2 linked regions of the Rheinheimera salexigens genome follow. The protein of the gene in region 1 interacts with the protein of each later gene in a pairwise test. Links are inferred from orthologs where the notes say so. Each region holds a gene or a part of one and is shown on either strand. Other genes may lie near its edges. The genes, in order: BI198_RS04455 and ftsB.

Region 1 (10,356 bases):
ACTCGTGGTCAGCTTGATCCTATTTATGTTGCTACGCCTGCAGAATTAGCCAGCAATATTGCCGATGTGTTGCAAGACGGTGATGTATTAATTACCCAAGGTGCCGGCAATATTGGCTCTTTAGTTAAGCAATTAGCGGCGATGGAATTAAACATTCAACAATTAAAACAATCTACAGGAGCAGGCATATGACAGAAAAAGTCGCCGTGCTATTAGGTGGACATTCTGCAGAGCGTGAAGTGTCACTACGCTCAGGAACCGCTGTGCTTAATGCCTTGCTAGACAGTGGTGTCGATGCATTTGGCTTTGATCCTAAGTTACAACCGTTAACGGAATTAGTTAGTAGCGGCGCCAATAAAGTCTTTATTGTGTTACACGGCCGCGGTGGTGAAGACGGTAGCATGCAAGGCGCATTGCAAACCTTAGGTTTAGCCTATACCGGCAGTGGTGTTTTAGGCTCGGCCTTAGCTATGGACAAAATTCGCTGTAAGCGTTTATTTCAAGCCCAAAACTTGGCTACCGCACCTTTTGCCGTAGTGCATAGCGAAGATACCGACTTTGCCCAGCTGTTAGCCGATTTAGGCGGCAAAGTAATGGTTAAGCCTGCCAATGAAGGCTCAAGTATTGGTATGAGTGCAGCAAGTAACGTAGCCGAGCTAGAGCAAGCGATTAAAACGGCGCTGGTGTATGACAACGAAATATTAGTCGAGCGCTGGATCAGTGGTCGGGAATTTACGGTGTCTATTGTCAATAACCAAGTGTTGCCGATTATTGAAATGCGCACGCCACGTGATTTTTATGATTACGAAGCAAAATACCAAGCCAATTCAACCGAGTACTTATGCCCAGCACCGATTAGCGCTGAGCAAACTGAGCTAATGCAGCAATGTGCGTTACAAGCGTTTCAAGCTGTAGGCGCTAGCGGTTGGGGCCGGGTCGATTTAATGATGGACAGCGCAGGCCAACATTATTTATTAGAAGTAAACACTGTGCCGGGTATGACTGAAAAGTCGTTAGTGCCTATGGCCGCTAAAGCGGCAGGGATGAGTTTTCAGCAATTGGTAGTAGCGATACTTTCTCAAACAGATGCACATAGCGCTCATCAAACGGAGCAGCAACGCTAATGATTAACTGGCCGAACATGCAATTTAAACAAACAGGCGCATTCTATGCTGGCTTGGTGTTTTTCTTGTGTTCGGTTGCCGGTTTAATTTGGGCAGGGGTGGCGTTAAATACTTGGCTGCAAGGCCAACAAAATGCACCAGTGCAGCAAGTTAAACTGTATGGCGATTTTCAGCATATTGATGCTGCAGAATTGCATCACGTGTTGCAACAGCAGTATGTAGGTAACTTTTTTCGGGTGGATGTGGACCAAGTGCAGCAGTTCCTGTTACAGCAGCCTTGGGTATTTCAGGTCGCCGTGCGCAAACAATGGCCTGATGCCCTAGTGGTAGTAGTAACAGAACAACAACCGGTGGCACGTTGGAATCAGCAACAATTAATAAATAAACACGGTGCTTTGTTTAGCGCACCGTTGCAGCAGCTGAAAACCGACTTGCCCTTGTTAACTGGCCCAGAAGGCAGCGAGCAGGATGCCTTGGACATGTTCCAGCATATTCAGGGTTTATTAGCCTTGCATCAGTTTACGCCATTAACCCTGGCCTTAACTGAGCGTTTTTCATGGCAATTAACCTTAAGCAATGGCGTAGCGTTAAAGTTAGGTCGTGACGATATATTAAAACGGGTACAACGTTTTGTTGAATTGTATCCGGTGATAACTAAACATAAAAATGAACCAGTTAGCGAAGTGGATTTACGCTACGACACCGGTATAGCTGTGCGTTACAGCGATAATGATACGAAGAGAAAAGCATGACAAAGTCGTTAGAACGAGATTTGATCGTAGGTTTAGATATAGGCACTGCCCAAATTAAAGCGGTGGTAGGTGAGATCACGGCTGACAATCGCTTAAGTATTGTTGGTGTGGGTACTCATGTATCGCGCGGCATGGATAAAGGCGGCGTTAATGATCTGAACTTAGTAGTACAAGCCGTACAACGGGCGATTAATGAAGCCGAGCTAATGGCAGATTGCCATGTATCTTCAGTCTATTTAGGTATTTCTGGCAAACATATTCGTTGTCAAAACGAAAGTGGCATGGTGCCGATTAACGACACTGAGGTCACAGCAGAAGACGTATTAAATGTTATTCATGCTGCTAAGTCAGTTCCTATTTCAGCTGAACGGCGCATGTTGCATGTATTACCTCAAGAGTATTCGGTAGACATGCAAGAAGGCATTAAAAGCCCAATTGGTATGTCAGGTGTACGTATGGAAGCTAAAGCCCATATTGTCACTTGTGCTAATGATATGGCCAAGAACATTGAAAAATGTGTAGAGCGTTGTGGCTTGCAGGTTGATCAGCTTATTTTTACCGCTTTAGCCTCTAGCTATGCGGTATTAACCGATGACGAAAAAGAACTCGGTGTCTGCGTAGTGGATGTTGGCGGCGGTACAATCGACATTGCTATCTTCACTAATGGCGCTTTACGCCATACCGCAGTGATCCCGGTAGCGGGTAACCAAGTCACTAGCGATATCGCTAAAATATTCCGCACACCAATTAGTCATGCAGAAGATATTAAAGTCCAGTATGCTTGCGCGCTGCGTAGCATGGTAGGTAAAGAAGAAAGCATAGAAGTTCCTAGTGTTGGTGGTCGTCCAGCACGTTCTATGTCACGTCATACCTTGGCTGAAGTAGTTGAGCCACGTTATCAAGAATTATTTGAACTGGTACAAGAAGAAATTCGCAGCTCTGGCTTTGAAGAGCAAGTGGCTGCAGGAATTGTGCTAACCGGTGGCACCGCCAAAATGGAAGGTGCAGTAGAGTTTGCCGAAGATATATTTCAAATGCCGGTACGCGTAGGTCAGCCTATGCATATCAGCGGTTTAAAAGAGTATGTACAAGATCCGGCCTACGCCAGTGTAGTCGGGTTGTTGTTATACGGTAAAGATGCGCGCACAGAGCAGAAAAAATCTGCCGATGTTCGCAGTTCAGTGAGCAGTTTCGTTAAACGGATCAGCAGCTGGTTTAAAGGCGAGTTTTAAGATACAAGCGTAAAAAACGGAGAGAGAGCTATGTTTGAATTAATGGAAAACCACAGCCAAGAAGCTGTAATTAAAGTAATAGGTGTTGGTGGCGGCGGCGGTAACGCAGTTGAGTATATGGTTGCCAGCAATATTGAAGGGGTAGAATTTATTGCGGCTAATACGGATGCGCAAGCATTACGTAATTCGTCAGCCAATATTACCTTACAACTAGGTGCCACGGTAACTAAAGGCTTAGGTGCCGGTGCTAACCCAGAAATTGGTCGTCGTTCAGCAGAAGAAGACCGCGAAAATATCAAAAAAACTATCCAAGGTGCCGATATGATCTTTATCGCCGCTGGTATGGGTGGTGGTACAGGTACCGGTGCAGCGCCAGTGGTTGCTGAAATTGCCCGTGAGTTAGGCATTTTAACCGTTGCTGTTGTGACTAAGCCGTTTCCTTTTGAAGGTAAAAAGCGTACAGCTTATGCCGATGAAGGTATTTTAGAGCTAAGCAAGCATGTTGACTCGTTAATCACTATTCCTAACGACAAGCTATTAAAAGTATTAGGTAAAGGCACTAGTTTACTAGATGCATTTAAAGCCGCTAACAACGTATTGTTGGGTGCTGTGCAAGGTATTGCTGAATTAATTACCCGTCCGGGTTTAATTAACGTCGACTTTGCCGATGTGCGTACGGTAATGGCTGAAATGGGTACTGCTATGATGGGTAGTGGCCGTGCGTCAGGTCCAGATCGTGCAGAAGAAGCAGCAGAACAAGCAATTTCAAGCCCGTTATTAGAAGATATCGACTTATCAGGTGCTAAGGGTATTTTAGTCAACATTACAGCTGGCTTAGATATTAGTATCGAAGAGTTTGAAATCGTTGGTAATGCGGTTAAAGCCTTTGCTTCTGAAAACGCTACTGTCGTTGTAGGTGCGGTAATTGATATCGAGATGCAAGACGAATTACGTGTCACAGTTGTCGCAACAGGTATTGGTGCAGAGCGTCGTCCTGATATCAGCTTAGTGCAAAGCAACCGTCAGCAAGAAACTACACGTCCGGTGTACGGTACTGCAGGTGGCAATGCGCTGCAATCAGAAACACAAACAGTACGTGTTGAGCAGCCACAAGCGCAAACACATGCAAATACTCATGCTCATAGCCATGCTAATAGTCAGCAGCAACCTGCTACTAAAGCACAAGCAGAAAGCAAAGCGAATATTGATATTTTTGATATTCCAGCATTTTTGCGCAAGCAAGCAGACTAAGTATTAGTGCTGAGTAATGAGTGTTGAGTTTTGAGTTTTGAGTGCTGAGTTTTGAGTGCTGAGTTTAAGTGCACAGCGTTAATTGCTGAGTGCTTGGCTGGGTTAAAATTGTAGCTTAATTGCTGCATAGGCTGTTATTGCTATAAAACTGTTGCCGTTTAATGCTGCACAGCTATTAAGCAGTTGTTCAGTCAGCGTTTGATAGGGTAGCCTATTTGTGCTATGCTTCGCCGCCGTTTTGGTTAAGGGTGCTTTAAATTTTAAGCAGGACTAAATTATGACAAAACAACGTACCATCAATAAAAGTGTCAGCTCCATTGGAGTCGGATTACACAAAGGCGAAAAGGTTACGCTTACTCTCCGACCTGCGCCCGATAACACAGGCATTGTGTTTCGTCGTGTCGATCTGGATCCGATAGTTGACTTTAAAGTGTCGCCAGAACTGGTAGGCGATACCGTGATGTGTACCTGTTTGATCAACCAAGACGGTGTGCGTTTATCAACTACTGAGCATTTAATGGCGGCAGTGGCAGGTTTAGGTATAGATAACTTAGTAATTGAAGTCGATTCGGAAGAAATTCCTATTATGGACGGCAGTGCTAATCCATTTGTTTATCTATTACTTGAAGCCGGTGTATCTGAGCAGCGTTTAGCCAAAAAATTTATTCGGATTAAAAAAACAGTACGAGTAGAAGACGGTGAAAAATGGGCTGAGTTTAAGCCTTATAATGGTTTTAAAATTGACTTCGCCATCGATTTTGACCATCCGGTTATTTCTGAAACCGTACAGCATATGCAATTAGATTTCTCTGCAGCAGGTTTTATTAAAGATATAAGCCGGGCGCGTACTTTTGGTTTTTTACATGAAGTCGAATACCTTCGTGCTAATAACTTAGCCCTAGGTGGCAGTTTTGATAACGCGGTAGTGTTAGATGAATACCGGGTGTTAAATCAAGACGGCTTACGCTATGACGACGAATTTATTAAACATAAAATTCTCGACGCCGTAGGCGACTTATATATGGCAGGCCACAGTATTTTAGGTGAGTTTAGAAGCTTTAAAACCGGCCATGCTTTAAATAACCAATTGTTATGTGAAGTGCTGGCGCACCAAGAAAACTGGGAATTTGTGACCTTCGAGCACAAAGAAGAAATGCCTATTTCATATTTAGCGCCGCAGCTAGCATAAGCTAAGCTACCAGCTATCCATAAAAAGTCAGTTATTGCCTAAGCATTAGCTGACTTTTTTGTTTATACCGCACTCGATTCTTAGTCGTTAGTCACCTGCTGTTGAGTCACTTGTAACTCGTCACTTGTCACCGCAGTTTAATCATTTAGCTCTATTCTTGGCTAAATTCAATAACGCTTGCTTTAGTTTACCGTCAGCACCTGCTGCTACCGACAATAAGGCATCAGCCGCTTGCGCCGATAAATTATGTTGCATCGCAACAGGTTGGGCAATTTCTACCTTAAATTGGCGGGTTTGGCCGGTGGGTGAAGCTTCAATTTCAATGCCGGCTAAATCAGGCAAGATTTTTTTGCGAAAATTGTCTAGAATAGCATCGCGCTGCATTTTTAGCCGAGTTAGCCAAGAGGGCGAGCTGCATAAGATAATAGCTCTGCCATCGCGAATGCTGGTTACTCGGCAAAAGCTAAGTTGCTCTAGTTGTAATACCTGCGCTAATACCGTATTCAGCTGTTGCATTAGCTTAACTTGCTGCTGTTGGTTTGCTAGCGAGCTATGGGCTAATACCTTATTGATATCCTTTGGTTTTTCAGTATAACGTGCCATGAATTTAACGCGCTCAACATAATTTAATAGCCTAAGTAGTGTAACAGCTTCTGTATTTTTTGGCAGAATCTAAATTGGCTATTGAAAGCTTTAGCATTTGTCACCATATCTAGCGTATTATGGTGAGAATTTCACATAAATTACTTTCACCTTTAAATACTGGTTTGCATGAACTAGCCAGGGCTGCACTGCAGTTTTAACTTAATATGGTAACTGGATAATGTTTGGAAAACTTTTCACCAAATTAGTTGGTAGCCGCAACGACCGCTTCTTAAAAAAACTACAAAAACAAGTACAGCAAATCAATGCGCTAGAGCCGGAGTATCAAGCCTTAACCGATGACCAGCTGCAGCATAAAACTGTCGAATTTAAACAAAAAATAAAAGACGGTGCTACGCTAGACGACCTCTTAATTGAAGCTTTTGCTACCGTGCGCGAAGCCAGTACTCGGGTATTTGGTATGCGTCACTTCGACGTTCAATTACTTGGCGGTATGGTACTGCATCAGGGTAAAATTTCTGAAATGCGCACCGGTGAGGGTAAAACCTTAACCGCTACGCTACCTGCGTATCTTAATGCGTTAGGCGGCGGTAGTGTGCACGTTATTACAGTTAACGATTACTTAGCCCGTCGTGATGCTGCAACAAACGAGCCGCTGTTTACCTTTTTAGGTATGAGCGTTGGTGTCAACGTACCGGGTATGGCGCACGTTGATAAGCAAAAAGCTTATGCAGCCGATATTACCTACGGTACTAATAACGAATTTGGTTTCGATTACCTGCGTGACAATATGGCCTTCTCGCCAGACGACCGCGTTCAGCGCGATCAGGCTTTTGCTATTATCGATGAAGTTGACTCGATATTAATCGATGAAGCCCGTACACCATTAATTATCTCGGGCCCAGCGGAAGATAGCTCTGAGCTCTATCAAAAAATTGATTTGTTAGTGCCACAGCTCATTAAGCAAGAGCAAGAAGACGAAGAGGGTAAGCACGGCGATGGCCATTTCACTTTAGATGAAAAAGCGCGTCAGGTTTACTTAACCGAAGAAGGCCAAATTAAAGTTGAAGATATGCTGCGCGAAGCGGGCATGATCGGCGAGCAGGACACTTTATTCTCAGCGGCTAATATTACCTTATTACATCACGTGTATGCGGCATTACGTGCTCATCAACTATTTAAACGCGATGTCGATTACGTGGTTAAAGACGGCGAAATTGTTATTGTTGACGAACACACCGGCCGTACTATGGAAGGGCGTCGTTGGTCAGAAGGCTTACACCAAGCGGTTGAAGCCAAAGAAGGCGTTAATATTCAAAACGAAAACCAAACCCTTGCTTCTATAACCTTTCAAAACTATTTCCGCTTGTATGAAAAGCTATCCGGTATGACAGGTACAGCTGACACCGAAGCATTTGAATTTCAACAAATATATGGTCTAGAAACTATCGTGGTGCCAACAAACCGGCCTATGGTACGAAACGATATGGCCGATTTAGTCTATTTAACGGCTGAAGATAAATACCAAGCCATTATTGCCGATATTATTAAAAAGCAACAAGCTAAACGTCCGGTATTAGTGGGTACAGCTTCAATTGAAAGCTCAGAATATCTATCTGAGTTACTCAATAAAGCTAAAATCACTCACAAAGTATTAAACGCAAAATTCCATGCTAACGAAGCTGAGATTATTGCCAATGCCGGTCGGCCAGGTAATGTCACAATCGCTACTAACATGGCAGGTCGTGGTACCGATATCGTCTTAGGCGGTAGTTTACAAGCTGAACTAGCCGGTTTAACCGACGCTAGCGAAGAGCAAATTGCCCAAGTAAAAGCTGACTGGAAAATACGCCACGATGCTGTTGTTGAGTCGGGTGGTTTACATATAATAGGTACTGAGCGTCATGAATCACGTCGTATTGATAATCAGTTGCGCGGTCGTTCTGGTCGTCAAGGTGATAACGGTTCAAGCCGGTTTTATTTATCGTTAGAAGACTCGTTAATGCGTATCTTTGCTTCAGATCGGATGTCAGCCATGATGCGCCGTCTGGGTATGGAAAAAGGCGAAGCTATTGAGCATCCATGGGTCAGTCGTGCCATTGAAAATGCCCAACGAAAAGTAGAAGCGCGTAACTTCGATATTCGTAAGCAATTATTAGAATTCGATGACGTGGCTAACGATCAACGTAAAGTTGTGTACGAGCAACGTAACGAGTTATTAGACGCTTCTGATATCAGCGAAACCATTACGGTTATTCGTGGTGATGTAGTTGAAGACTTAATTAGCCAATATATTCCGCCAGAGTCGTTAGACGAAATGTGGGATATTCCGGGCTTAGAGCAGCGTTTAAAAGCTGACTACGCGTTAGAATTACCTATCACACAATGGTTAGCCGACGATAAAAAGCTGTTTGAAGAAAAGCTACGCGAGCGCATTCAGCAAGAAGTAGAAAAATCGTATCAAGAAAAAGAACAAATGGTTGGCCCAGATGTATTGCGTCAGTTCGAAAAAGCCATAATGTTGCAAAGCTTAGATACCCACTGGAAAGAACATCTAGCAGCTATGGATCACTTGCGCCAAGGCATTAACTTACGTGGTTATGCGCAAAAGAATCCTAAGCAAGAATATAAGCGCGAAGCGTTTGAATTATTCTCAGATATGCTAGAAAACTTAAAAATAGACGTTATTGGCGTACTAGCACGAGTGCAAGTTAAAGCCGCAGAAGACGTTGAAGCGGTAGACGAGCAACGCCGCAAGGCTGACGCTGTTCCGCATAGCTATCAACATGACGAAGTTGAGCAGTTAGGCGCTGACGTACCTGAGACAGCACCTGTCGAAGTAGCGCAAGGACCAGTGATCCGTGATGGCGAAAAAATTGGCCGTAACGATGCTTGTCCATGTGGCTCAGGCAAAAAGTACAAGCAATGCCATGGCAAACTTGTCTAAGCCGATGTTTGACAATAAAACAATAACAACGGAGTCAGCTAACGCTGGCTCTGTTGCTTTAAAGCCAAAACAGTTACATGTCGCTGTAGGTGTCATAATTCGTGATAACCAAGTGCTACTAAGCTTGCGCAGTAAGCAGCAACATCAAGGTGGTAAGTGGGAGTTTCCTGGTGGCAAGGTAGAAGCCGGTGAAACCGTCTACAACGCGCTAGCACGCGAGTTAAAAGAAGAACTAGCCATAGAGGTGGTAAGCGCCGAACCCTTTATGCAGCAAGCGTTCAGCTACCCAGAGCGCAATGTATTACTCGATATCTACTTAGTGACTGAGTTTACTGGTCAAGCCCAAGGCCTAGAAGGCCAACCACTACAATGGGCCAGCTTCGCCCAGCTATCACAACTTAACTTCCCCGATGCCAATCAACCTATAGTCGAAAAGCTGCAACAGCAGTTTATGTAGTCTTTTATGGTTGTTTGTACTACAAGTCTGTTACTAGTTTAAGCAAAAATTAAGCATCGAAGCCGTAAGAATCTGTTTCTGCTGATTAATCAAATCAAGATTTAAAAAAGTCATTATCCTGAGCGATAAACTCTTGCTCTAATTCATCTAAATATTGCTCTGATAAGGCTGCATCTATTGGCGATTTATCGGGAATACGATGATTCTCTGCGGCCCAATCACCTAAATCAATTAATTTACAACGCTTACAACAAAATGGCCGAAACTCAGATTCAGCCGACCAAACCACAACAGTGTCACAAGTCGGACAATTAACTTTAGTAACCATAATCCCCTCAAAAATCCGGCATAAAAATCAACCGCGAGTATAGCAATTTTCAAGGGGTCAGAGTACTTGAAACTCAAAAAGCCTTTCAAGTACTCTGACCCCTTGAAAAACATTTATTATATATTATCTTTAAATTAACATTTTATTAATGATGGGGTAGGTAATGCCTAGGAGTCGGCGGATCTGTGTGGCGAATATTCCACAGCATGTAATACAACGAGGTAATAATAAACAAGATTGTTTTATAGGAGCTAAAGATTACCATCTGTATTTAATTAAATTGGCTGAATGCGCTGAGCAATATCAGGTTCAAATACATGCCTATGTGCTGATGACTAATCATGTTCATTTGTTATTAACACCACTAGTCGATGGTGCAACAAGTCTATTTATGCAAGCGCTTGGTCGTTGTTATGTGAGGTATTTTAATATAGAACATAAGCGCACGGGGACTTTATGGGAAGGGCGCTATA
Region 2 (12,629 bases), 2.0 Mb from region 1 along the record:
CTACGGTTCGAGTCGTGTTGTTGTGGTTACGGGAAACTTTAAGCTTAATGACTTGACCGGGGTAAATTATATAAGGATTAGCTATATTATTGGCTGCCGCTAGCTGTCGCACATCTAAGCCGGCTCGAAACGCTATAGCGTATAAGGTATCGCCTTTACGCACTGTGTATTGACTGGTTTGTAAACTGCCTTTATTACGCTCATTATAAAAATTTTGCCTTAATTCTAATGTCGTCACGGGTGCTGGGGCGGTTCTGGACGAACACCCTTGCAATATGATATTGAATAATAACAAACTTATTACAATAAATGCCGTACGCATTTTTAAGCGAATAGCCCGCTCCTTCTACTTAGTCGACTTGTTGTTTAGAGCTACTTGCCGACGGCATACCTAACCAGCGCTCTAAATTCAATAACAGCAACATAATAACTACACCCGCGAACGCACAACCAGCGGCCACCAATATGTCTGCAGCACCAGCAGCGTTTGGATAAGTCCAAGGAAAATACAGCTGATTTTGCCATTGCCAAGGCCATATGCGATATAAGGCGCCAATAACAATACCAATTAGAAAAGCTAAGCTGGCATCATGATAGCGAGCTAATAGCCAATTTAACAGCCGAGAAAAGCTTAACAAACCGGTAACACAACCGGCGAAAAACAAGGCCAGTACGCCAAGTTGTAATGATGTCACGGCTAACAATACGTGACTATACATACCTAATATTAATAAAATAAAGCTACCTGAAATGCCGGGTAAAATCATCGCACAAATAGCAATTGCCCCGGCAACAAAGTACATCCATGCGCTGGGTTGTAATTCTGTGGGCGAAAGTAGACTAATAGCGATAGCAAAAATGATACCGAGTAAGCACAAAAACAGCCGCGGCAAAGACCAGCTAATACTGCGACATAATTGCGGTAGAGCAGCCAAAATTAAGCCGGTAAACAACGCCCAAAGTGGCACTGGCCGATATTCTAAAAAGTAACTAATCACCCCTGCTAAAGCAAAGATGCTGACTAAAATGCCGCTAAATAAACACACTAAAAAAGTGCCATCTACATACTGCCACAAGGCGCTAAAGCGGCCGCGTAATAGCAATCTAACGGCTGTTAAATTAAAGGCACTGATTGCGGTTAATAATCGTTGATAAATGCCGAGAATAAACGCTAAGGTGCCGCCTGACACGCCAGGTACTACATCGGCTGCGCCCATCGCCATTCCTTTGATGATCCATTGCAGATACTGCATGCTTTACCCTTAATTTTAGCTATTAAGCTAATTCACCCGGTACCAGCGGCACAAAACGAACGGCTTCTATGTCGGTACTGGTGATAGTATCGCCGTGGCGCTGATAAATACGTAACACTTGCTCTTGTGCCCCAACTGGAATAACTAAACGACCACCGTCGGCTAATTGTTCTAATAATGCCATCGGCACTTCTGACGGCGCAGCCGTGACAATAATACTGTCAAATGGCGCTTTACTTGGCCAGCCTTGCCAACCGTCACCATGTTTCATGGCAACATTATGTAGATCCAATTGCTGCAAACGTCTTTTAGCTTGAAACTGTAACGACTTAATCCGCTCGACACTACAAACTTGCGGAAATAACCGGGCTAAAATCGCGGTTTGATAACCCGAGCCAGTGCCAATTTCTAACACCTTGCCTGGGGTTTTATCTTGCAGCAATAATTCTGTCATCCGCGCGACGATATAAGGCTGAGAGATAGTTTGACCTTGGCCAATAGGCAAGGCGGTATTCTCATACGCTTTATGCGCTAAAACTGATTCAACAAAAAGATGCCTAGGTGTTTGGCTCATGGCTTGCAGCACCAGCGGGTGCCTAATACCATCAGCCTGAAGCTTTTGCGCCAGCACACTGGCGCTTCTTGATGTCGCGACTGCCATGTTACAGTTTAATCCCCTCTAACCATTGCCGTAAGGTGTCCACGCTTTTATAAGCCGTCATGTCTACTTGTAACGGTGTAATAGATGCATAACCATTGGCTATGGCATCAAAATCTGTGCCCTCACCTGCATCCAATTCATTACCCAATGAGCCATACCAGTATATAGTGTGTCCCCAAGGATCGGTACTGTTAGTCATGGTTTCGGCTTTATGCCGTCTGCCTAACCGAGTCACTTTAATGCCTTTTAATTGCTCAATGCTTACCGCAGGCACATTGATATTTAATATTTGATCTCGCGGTAATGGATGCGACTTCAATTTTTTAATCACTTGCACGGTAACAAAAGCTGCCGTAGTAAAATGGTCAGGATCGGTACTGGCTAATGACACGGCTATCGCTGGCAAACCTAAATGGCGTCCTTCTGTAGCGGCCGCAACGGTACCAGAGTACAGGACGTCGTCACCTAAATTAGCGCCATGATTAATACCCGCCACCACTAAATCAGGCGTAAAATCTAACAATTGGCTAATGGCTAAATGTACGCAATCGGTTGGCGTACCATTAACAGAATAAAAGCCATTTTCCATCTGTTGCACCCGCAATGGGTTTATTAATGTTAACGAGTTACTGGCGCCGCTACAATTACGATCTGGCCCTACGGTGGTTACATCAGCAATTTGGCTTAACGCTTGTTGTAACACTTGCATGCCTTTAGCGTGCACGCCATCGTCATTACTTAATAAAATTTTCATCAATTACTACTCCACTGTTGCAGCACTGCGGCCACAGTCTTGATACTGCACTAACTCTCTAAGCACGCTAGTGGCAAAACACCCTGCTGGCAAACTGAAACTTAACCTAATATCTTGCTGCTCTGCTGTTAGCTGTAGTTGTTGCGGCACAATACGCATAGTGCGTCGCTCTGACTTTAAACGATAGTCAATTAAGCCATTTATTAAGGCTGGATGCTGAGCTAACACTTTGCTTTCAAATGCTAAACTATCGGCTGTTGCCATCGACTCACCCATACCTGGCAAGGCCGCTGTGATACTAACATCTTGACTTGCTAGCCGTTGGTTTAAAGCTTCATCAACAATGGGAGCTTTAAACACAGATGCGGTGCCACTTAACTGCAACACATCACCAGCAAGAATTTGCTTAAACAAACCCTGTTCAATACGCGCAGTTACCTGCTGATTAAATAAATACGAACGGGCGGCAGACAAGGCTAAACCACGTAATTTACGATCGGTAATACTTTGCCCTGCGAATAATTGCTCGGCTAAGCGTAAATTACCGCCATTAATGCCAAAGCGTTGCTCACCATAATAATTTGGCACGCCTTGGATAACTTGCTGGGCTCGGTCTAATACCGACTGTGGGTCTGATACTTGGCGTAAGCATATTTGGAAACTATTAGCTTTTAATGCGCCTAAGCGTAATTTACGATAATGGCGCTGCATACTAAGAATACGGCAGCCTTCTATTTGCCACTCTTGCCAAGGTAGTTCTTGCTTAATCGGCCACTTAAAACAAAACCATTGCCGAGTAACAGCATGTCGATCTTTTAATCCGGCATAACTAATATCACGGGCCCGTAATTTTGTTAGCTCGGCTATTTGCTTAGCCACATACTGGGTATTTTGGCCGGTTTTTTCAATTTGTAATAAAATATGCTCACCGGCGCCAGACGGAGTGAAATTAAGCTGTTCATCAACAATAAAATCTTCAGGCTGTTGGCGTAATAGCGCCGTTGCTGCTGGCTGTGAATATAAATACTCTAATGGTTGTAACTCACTCATGCGCTGACCAACAGCACTACGGCTTCTGTTGCAATGCCTTCTTTGCGGCCAACAAAACCGAGTTTCTCTGTGGTAGTAGCTTTAATATTTACTTGGCTAAGCTGGCAGTGCAAGTCGGCAGCAATGACTTCACGCATCTTGGTAATATGCGGCGCTATTTTCGGTGCTTGGGCCATGATAGTAATATCAAGATTGCCCACTTTATAACCTGCAGCTTGGACATCGGCATACACTTTACGCAATAAAATACGACTATCTATATTTTTAAACGCCGCGTCGGTATCAGGGAAATGATGGCCAATATCGCCTAAGGCTATCGCGCCTAATAAGGCGTCGGCGAGCGCATGCAGTACTACATCACCATCAGAATGCGCCAGTAAGCCTTGTGCATAATCAATTTTCACCCCTGCCAAGGTAATTGGCCCATCGCCACCAAAAGCGTGCACATCAAAGCCGTGGCCAATGCGAATATTCATTATATTAATTGCTCCAAATAGAAAGCCGCTAAAGCTAAATCAGTCGGCTGGGTAATTTTAATATTATCGCTATGTCCTTCCACTAATAATACCGGATGACCGGCCCATTCCATTGCAGAAGCCTCGTCCGTCACATACACCCCAGCTTGAATGGCATCTTCTAATGCGGCTTTTAATAATGCGGTTGGAAATAGCTGTGGCGTTAAAGCATGCCACAAATGCTCACGGCTGACGGTATGAGCCACCGTTAATTCGCCTCTTTTCATAGTGTCACGTACCCGACAAGCTAATACCCCACCATCACCAGTCGTTATGCAACGTTCAATCAATAACTCTATATCTGCTTGGCGAACTACAGGTCGTGCAGCATCATGTACCAACACCCAAGGATATTTATACGGCTCAATTTGCTGTAACGCATTTAATACTGAATGCATGCGTTCAGTGCCACCTTTGGTTGTTACAATCTGTGACTGATCAAAATTGATATCTGCAAAGTAGGGATCATCTTCTGCCAACGCTAACCATATTTTACTTAACGTTGGCACTTGCTGTAGTCGGGCTAAACTATGTTCTAATATGGTTTTGTTATGTAACACTAAATATTGTTTTGGCCGTTCTGCTTGCATTCGTTTACCGATACCTGCAGCTGGCACAATCACGGCAATCGCTGGTATTGCAGGCGATGCCGGTGTTGCATTATCTTTCATTCATGTTGTCCGTGTTATCTGACTGGCTAAATAAGCGAAAAAACACTTCATCTTGTTTGATTAAACCTAATTCATTACGGGCGCGTTCTTCAATCGCATCCAGCCCTTGCTGCAAATCGGTTACGTCGGCTTTTAATAAGCGATTACGCTTTTCTAACTCTTGATTGCTTAACAATTGAGTGCGTATTTCGTCTTGCTTACGCCAGTAATCGGTAATGCTGTGCTGACCAAACCAGAGTCGGTATTGTGACAACCCTAGTAACACCAGCAGCAATACGGTAAATAATCGCATCATAGCGTGTTAACTCGCTGCAGGTAAAAAAGAACTCGAACTTTATTATGAAGCTTAGCGCTGTCATTGCAAAGCAAGTAATTTGGGATTATGACGGCTTTTTTGCTCATGGCTGTATTTTCGTTCATGGCTATATTTTCGCTCATGGCTGTAGCGCTGGCAAAGGTTTAGCAAAATTGCGCCAGTTTAAACGACTGGTTAATAGTAATTCGCGTAAGCTGAGTAAGCGCGGCGTTGTTCTATCCTCTTTTAGCCACTGATGGCCACAGCATGCTGCCGTCATAATGGTTTTAGTCGGCTTAAGTAAAAACTTTTCACTATTGTCGGCTTGTAATGGCGTACCCGACAGCGCAAACCAACCATGCTGATTACAATGCAGTCTTAAACCCGCTTGATCTACTTCATCAATAGTATCGAGCAAAATATGCTCTTGGTTTAAATGCATAATATAAATAGGAACTACTAAACCGGGTTTAGCATGTTTTTGATAAAAAACATCTATCGGATCAGCTTGTTGTTTGCGGGCTGGGCAACGCTTAGCTTGCAATGAATACCAAGAGCCATTTTGGCTATCTAATTGTAACTCTGCCTGCTGTTTTAGAATATTACTGGCCGCGCGACGAATATAGAAAGTTAAGCTAGCCAAACGACCGGCTAAGTTAACAAGTTGCTCGGCCGGCAATTGCGACAAGCGCAACAATTCACGCTCATATAAAGCGTTACAAAGCTCAGTATAACCTTGGTTATCTTTCGATACCTGCCAAAAGTGTGGCTGCTGACTACTTGGATTATCCATTAGCAGATGTTAACCAAAGCAGCATAACTTGTAAAAGCAAACCTGCAACTATTGGTTATCGATTTTCTTATGTAGCTTCACTGTCTTTGTATTTTTCCGTCTTACTCGCAGGTTTATTAGCTCTACGCCGACCGAAAATGCCATGGCAAAGTAAATATAACCTTTAGGTACATGCACATCTAAACCTTCGGCTATAAGGGTAAAACCAATTAACATTAAAAAAGATAATGCCAGTATTTTTATGGTGGGGTGTGAATCAACAAATTCGCCAATAGCTTTAGCCGCAAACAGCATCACAAATACTGACGCCATAACGGCGATGACCATAATAGATAAATGATCGACTAAGCCGACGGCGGTAATGACTGAATCGAGCGAAAACACGATATCTAACAGGGTAATTTGGACTAAAATTGAGATATAGTTTGCTGCCGCTTTGGTTGCGGTTGAGCCGGTACTGCCCTCTAAACTATCGTGTATTTCATGAGTGGACTTAGCCAACAAGAAAAAACCACCCAAAATCAGCACCAGATCTCGACCGGATATTTCGTAATCAAAAACCGTAAATAGTGGCTCAACTAGACCTATAACCCAAGCCAAACTAAACAATAACGCTAAGCGAGATAACATTGCTAAACCGATGCCGATGCGACGAGCTGAATCACGTTTTTCTGGCGGTAGCTTGGCCACTAAAATAGAGATAAAAATAATATTATCTATGCCTAAAACAATCTCTAAAGCCATTAATGTTGCTAAAGCTACCCAGGCTTCTGGGCTATAAATCCATTCGAACATAGTTAATCCTAATCAATATCTATTAAAAACTTACAATTCACATAAACGCTTACATATTGCTGCTGGCTTTTAACAATCTGCTCAGTATTATAGTGTCACCTAAGCATAAACTTTAGCTTTCTCGCTTAGGGGTAATGGCCGGCCAGCGTCCCAACCCGCTTACCGGCCTTTTTTTTGCCTAATACTCGCTTACGCTTAACTTAAGCGAAAATTAATCATTTACGGTATACCCATTAACTCAACGCTAACTGAATATAGTCTATATTTTTGGCTAAATTAGCCCGAAGAGGCAGATTTTTTATTTTTTTTAGGCAGCTAAGTTAAATTTTATCAATGGGGTGATTGGTAGGGATTGCTGGGCTTAAATTTTGTAGAGATTGAGACGCTTAAATAAAGTGCACTAAGCTAATGTTAAAGCTAAGCTGCAAAATTAAACCTAGTGCAAGAATTTATATAAACGTGGCAATTAACTTGGTGAATTACCTGGGTGAAATAACGCGGTGAGTGTCAATTGCTTATTTCAACAACTCATTATTTAAACCAGTCTTGGACAAATTACTCTGCTGATACCTTTAAAGGTATTTTAATGTAACTCACGCCATTCTCCGCTGCGCTGGGTAGCTGTCCGCCACGAATATTTACTTGTACGGCAGGATAAATTAATCGTGGTACCGCCAGTGTTTTATCGCGTGCTTGGCGTTTTTGCACAAACTCTTGCTCAGCAGTATTGGCTTTAACATGAATATTTTGCTGCTTTTGCTCTGCTACACTGGTTTTATAGCGTAATGGCCTACCCTCAGGCTGATAATCATGGCAAATATAAATATTGGTTGCATCAGGTAATTGGTAAATTCGCTGAATTGACTGATACAACACATGCGCATCCCCCCCCGGAAAGTCACATCGTGCAGTGCCGCCATCAGGCATAAATAACGAATCACCTACAAATAAATTATCGCCAATTAAGTAACTAATACTATCGTTAGTATGGCCTGGGGTATTAATAACCTGTGCCTTAATGCTACCAATCATAAAGTGTTCATTATCGCCAAACAGCTTATCAAAATAATCGCCTTTCGCTTGCAGCTCAGTATCATTAATATTAAAAATAAATTTAAAGGTTTGCTGCACCTGCTTAATGCCTTCGCCAATAGCGATAGGCGCCGCGGTTTTTGCTTTTAAATAATCAGCCGCCGATAAATGATCAGCATGAGCATGGGTTTCTAAGATCCAGTCAACACTTAATTGCTGTTGCTCAATATAGTGCAATATCGCATCTGCTGCTTCGGTACTCACAGCGCCAGCCGCTGCGTCGTAATTTAACACCGGATCAATAATAGCTGCACGTTTAGTCTGGTTATCTACCACGACATAGCTACAGGTGGAACTATCGGTATCAAAAAACATTTCTATGGTGAGATCTGGCTGATGTTCTGGCTTAGCGATACTCATAACAACCTCTTAAATTAGCAAATGCTAAATTACAATTGCAGCATAAACAAAACTACATTAGAATTCAATAATGTTATAAGCATATTACTTATTGATATATGGAGCAACGGCTTAATGTTAGTGTTTTTAGCAGCTATCAGCATAGGGTTAAGTTTAGGACTATTTGGTTCTGGTGGCTCAATTCTTACCGTGCCAGTTTTGCTTTATTTAGTAAAAATGCCAGCCGAGTTAGCGATAGCATCTTCGCTTTTTATTGTCGGGTCTATTAGTTTATTTGCTGCCGTTCGCAGTAGTTTAAAAGGCTGGGTTAGTTGGCAACATGTGGCGCTATTTGCTCTACCCAGTATGTTGGGCACATATCTAGGTGCTTGGTTCGGTACTTTAGTCGATAGTCGATGGCAGCTATTACTCTTCTCCATATTAATGTTTATCTCCGCCTTTTTAATGTGGCGTAAAAAAACGCTGCCAGAAGAAGCAAAGGTAACTATTAAAGCTATTATTTTAATTTTTACTGGTTTGGCCGTCGGCATTATTACCGGTTTTGTCGGTGTGGGCGGAGGCTTTTTAATCGTTCCGGCTTTAGTGCTCTTGGGCGGCTTAACCATGCTGCGCAGTATTGCCACCAGTTTAGTGATTATTACCTTACAGTCGAGTGTAGGTTTTTTAAAGTATTACTCAACACTTGTTGCTCAAGGTGCCGTGTTTGACTGGACATCAATAGCCATCATTATTGCCTTTGGCATTATCGGTAGCGTCATTGGTGGCGCAATTGCTAAACATGTTCCTAAACAATTGCTGCAACGTGGTTTTGCATTATTTTTGTTACTTATGGCAACGGTGGTGATATATCAATCCGTACTGTGAATTTTTAAACTCTTTAAGTTAACTAAACTCTTTAAATTAATTACATACTTTTAATAATCTGACTAATCTAAGTAAGTTGAACTAGCGATAAGCTTAAAAACTACTTAGCTAAATAGGAGTAAAAAATGAAAACTGCAGCGCAACTGATCACAGAAGCTAAAGCACAAATTAAAGAAGTCGATATTGCCCAGCTAGCCTCGGCACTTCAGCACAACCCTGACACTGTACTTATCGATGTTAGAGAGCCGGCAGAATTTGCCCAGCAACATATCGCCGGTGCGGTTAACTATCCACGCGGAGTCTTAGAGATGAGTATCCACAATCATCCTAAAGTGGCGGCTAGCGGCTGTGCGCCAGAAGTGGCTTTAGCACAATTAGCCACTTCTACTATTTATGTTATTTGTCGCTCTGGTGGCCGCTCAGCACTTGCCACTGCCTCGTTACAACAAATGGGCTTTAGCGATATTTATTCTGTTAGCCCTGGCATGCAAGGCTGGCTTGATGCCAAACAGCCTATCGTTAATTAACAATTAAAAGGACATAACATGGAAAACTTCACCCCTGTTTCTGCCTTAATTGGTGGTAGCTTAATTGGCTTAGGAGCACTAATCCTATTTATCTTTTCCGGCCGAATTGCCGGTATATCGGGTATTGCTAGAAATGCCTTATTTACAACGGCGCAACGTGGTTGGCGACTGGCCTTTGTGCTGGGATTAATTGCTGGGCCTTTAGTGTTAAGCCTAATGATTGCCGACTTTAGCTACACGACCGTTGAATTAGGCTGGCCAGTGCTTATTGCTGGCTTACTAGTGGGTATGGGTACCGGCTGGGGCAGCGGTTGTACTTCTGGTCATGGCATTTGTGGTATCAGCCGATTTTCACCACGCTCTATCACCGCCACAATATTATTTATGTTAGTTGGCGTGATGGTTGCCACCTTATTCCACTAACCATTGCATATACAGTTTTAGCAGGAGCATAAGATGGCTTTAGTAATCGCATTTATATCAGGTTTAATCATGTCAATTGGCATCAGCTATTCGCAAATGATTGAACCGAGTAAAGTATTAGCTTTTTTAACCTTAGATAAAAATTGGGATCCCAGTTTACTGCTGGTGATGGTTAGCGCATTAGTAACGTACAGTATTGGTTATTGGTTAGTTAGGTCAAAACAAAAACCTGTCTGCGCAGAAAAGTTTCAGATACCGACTAAGCAAAAAATTGATAAGCCGTTAGTAATAGGCGCAGTGTTATTTGGTGCTGGTTGGGGATTAGTCGGCTATTGCCCAGGGCCTGCCATTGCAGCCATCAGTTCGGGTAGTACTGGCACCCTAGCCTTTGTAGCAGCCATGATCGTGGGTTGGTTTATTAGTCGTAAGTGGGCGCTATAACGCAAACTCTGATATACAGCACAGCTTAGCTAAGTACCTTAGCACTGTGCTGAGCTAGTTAAGACTTGATGCAACGCTTAAGTATAAATTTAGGGCAATATAACAAATGGCTTAGCTCCCAGCATTCTAGATTGTAGAATCAGGATGTAGCAAATATTAATTTGGTATTTTAATCAGGAAGAAAAACAACAGAAAATGGCGGAGCGGACGGGACTCGAACCCGCGACCCCCGGCGTGACAGGCCGGTATTCTAACCAACTGAACTACCGCTCCACTGTACACTTTACAAAGTACTTTTTTACAAAAGCACTCTTTACAAAAATTGGCGGAGTGGACGGGACTCGAACCCGCGACCCCCGGCGTGACAGGCCGGTATTCTAACCAACTGAACTACCACTCCGCAACAATTACCCAGCAAGACTTCAATAGGGTGTCCTGCTGTGCGGCGGGAATGATACGGTTTAGGTTCATGGTCGTCAACTCCTTTTTCGCCGCTTTTGTCTAATCCTTAATCATCCGGTAGCGTTAGATCAAGAATGTCACCTATATCGTCGCTTTTTTGCACAGTATTTTTTGTCGCAGCCGAAACTTGGTTATTATTAGTGACTAAACTGCTTTCTGGCATTTTTTCTGCCTGCTTGGATTTTTTTGCCAAAACAGTAAATCTGCGGCCTTTTTATCACTGAGCACAAACCAAATGGCGCCAATGCCAATAATTAAAATTAAAACATTGCTGAATATAACCAATAACCAGGGAAATGCTGCTTCAGTTGGATTTGTCACTTGTAACTGTTCAGTTGATACCGGTTTTACCACCGCAACTATTTCGGCCGGTGGCAACATAAAACTAATTTCGGGTAAACTTAATACAAACTCTCGGCCATCTACCCGGGTACCGAAGGCCATAACTTCGACAATATAACTGCCATGGCCCCGATTATTTAAATTAAGTTGGCGTATGGCATTACCGGCTTCATTTAATGAAAAGTCAGCAACTTCACCATTAGGATAACGAATACGACCCTGCAGTAAAATACTTTGGGCATTGATTGCCGGATTGCTGACATTAAAGATGATCTGATGTGGCTGAGGCACCTCATCTGATAACGCCTCGTTAATTGCTGGCGACATCTTAATATCTGCCACTATTGCTGCCGGTTCTAACATCACTGCAGCCTGTTCAATTTCACGGGTGTATAACGGCGTTCTGACGATATATTTAGGTAACCACTCGCCCGCTGCAAAACGTAATTGAAACTCGCCTGTAAACACGCCATCACGTGCCCGCTCATCATAGCCTTTGCCATCGTCACGAAAATGAGCGACTTGAACAATACCCCGACCAAAATTATCCATATCGGGTTTATTTGTACTAACAAAAATAACTTCTAAGTTTAGTACATCGCGAAATTCTTTAGCATTAATGGGCTCACCACCATTAAGTAAACGCGCGGTAACTTTTACCGTCTCACCTACCATTAACTGCTGAGGCAAAGGATCGACTAACAGCTCGATCTCCGTTAGCACCATTACCCGACTTTCTGCTAATAAACTGCCAATGGCTTGCCAAGGCCCTGGCATCGGCTGTTTTATTTTAATTAAATCGTAACTATCGGCATCATGCCACGCCACATCATGCTGCTTTGCGGTATTAAAATGTAGCTTACTGCCGTCAGGTCTCACTAACACCACTGATGCACTACCGCGGCGGCGAAATAACAATAACGTAATTTCTGCAACTTCTTCGTCAATGCGAAAGCGATTATCAAATAACGGTATTTGGTTTTTGGTCGGTAAGTCCTGCAGCAAGGCAAAACTTTCATTATCTAACTGCGGACTTGGTGTTGCCTGTTCCCGTTTAACATTTTTAGCGTCGGTATTTTTAGCTTCGGGATTATTAGCTTGACCGCTAACAGCTACGGTAAATAATAAGCTAAACAGACTTAATAATATTAATCTCGCCACAGACAAGATCCCCCTTTCTTTTGCACTAAGTCTAAACGCGCTTGGTGTGCTTCCAATTCAGCCTCTGACGCTGCAATAACGGCTAAACGACCACTGCGTTGGATACGCAACTCACCCTCATGCTGCTGATTACTATCTTGCTCATTGGCCAAATTCAAACTAACTTGGCC

Evidence for each region.
Region 2: the proteins of BI198_RS04455 (region 1) and ftsB interact in binary tests that used the Escherichia coli proteins (3 or more experiments, as listed by UniProt). The link is inferred for Rheinheimera salexigens from one-to-one orthologs.

The regions. Positions count from the first base shown.
Region 1 is NZ_MKEK01000001.1:953,946-964,301, forward strand. The notes cover bases 1-2,999. They hold BI198_RS04455 (cell division protein FtsQ/DivIB), read left to right. Parts: upstream 1-1,123; coding sequence 1,124-1,876; downstream 1,877-2,999. Other genes in these bases: murC (UDP-N-acetylmuramate--L-alanine ligase), read left to right, coding at 1-192; BI198_RS04450 (D-alanine--D-alanine ligase), read left to right, coding at 189-1,124; ftsA (cell division protein FtsA), read left to right, coding at 1,873-2,999. Outside these bases: more of ftsA, read left to right, coding at 3,000-3,108; cell division protein FtsZ, read left to right, coding at 3,139-4,359; lpxC (UDP-3-O-acyl-N-acetylglucosamine deacetylase), read left to right, coding at 4,637-5,548; BI198_RS04475 (DciA family protein), read right to left, coding at 5,690-6,151; preprotein translocase subunit SecA, read left to right, coding at 6,372-9,098; 8-oxo-dGTP diphosphatase MutT, read left to right, coding at 9,082-9,555; DNA gyrase inhibitor YacG, read right to left, coding at 9,650-9,883; BI198_RS04495 (transposase), read left to right, coding at 10,047-10,356. UniProt on the Escherichia coli protein: Essential cell division protein. May link together the upstream cell division proteins, which are predominantly cytoplasmic, with the downstream cell division proteins, which are predominantly periplasmic. May control correct divisome assembly.
Region 2 is NZ_MKEK01000001.1:2,997,778-3,010,406, forward strand. Bases 3,547-6,238 are described here. They hold ftsB (cell division protein FtsB), read right to left. Parts: upstream 5,200-6,238; coding sequence 4,894-5,199; downstream 3,547-4,893. Other genes in these bases: truD (tRNA pseudouridine(13) synthase TruD), read right to left, coding at 3,547-3,718; ispF (2-C-methyl-D-erythritol 2,4-cyclodiphosphate synthase), read right to left, coding at 3,715-4,194; ispD (2-C-methyl-D-erythritol 4-phosphate cytidylyltransferase), read right to left, coding at 4,194-4,904; BI198_RS13790 (hypothetical protein), read right to left, coding at 5,339-5,992; BI198_RS13795 (TerC family protein), read right to left, coding at 6,041-6,238. Outside these bases: BI198_RS13750 (peptidoglycan DD-metalloendopeptidase family protein), read right to left, coding at 1-322; BI198_RS13755 (DUF368 domain-containing protein), read right to left, coding at 351-1,253; BI198_RS13760 (protein-L-isoaspartate(D-aspartate) O-methyltransferase), read right to left, coding at 1,276-1,914; 5'/3'-nucleotidase SurE, read right to left, coding at 1,916-2,668; more of truD, read right to left, coding at 2,675-3,546; more of BI198_RS13795, read right to left, coding at 6,239-6,787; BI198_RS13800 (MBL fold metallo-hydrolase), read right to left, coding at 7,343-8,239; BI198_RS13805 (sulfite exporter TauE/SafE family protein), read left to right, coding at 8,354-9,103; BI198_RS13810 (rhodanese-like domain-containing protein), read left to right, coding at 9,229-9,630; BI198_RS13815 (YeeE/YedE family protein), read left to right, coding at 9,649-10,053; BI198_RS13820 (DUF6691 family protein), read left to right, coding at 10,087-10,494; BI198_RS13835 (TIGR03503 family protein), read right to left, coding at 11,101-12,459; dnaQ (DNA polymerase III subunit epsilon), read right to left, coding at 12,447-12,629. UniProt on the Escherichia coli protein: Essential cell division protein. May link together the upstream cell division proteins, which are predominantly cytoplasmic, with the downstream cell division proteins, which are predominantly periplasmic.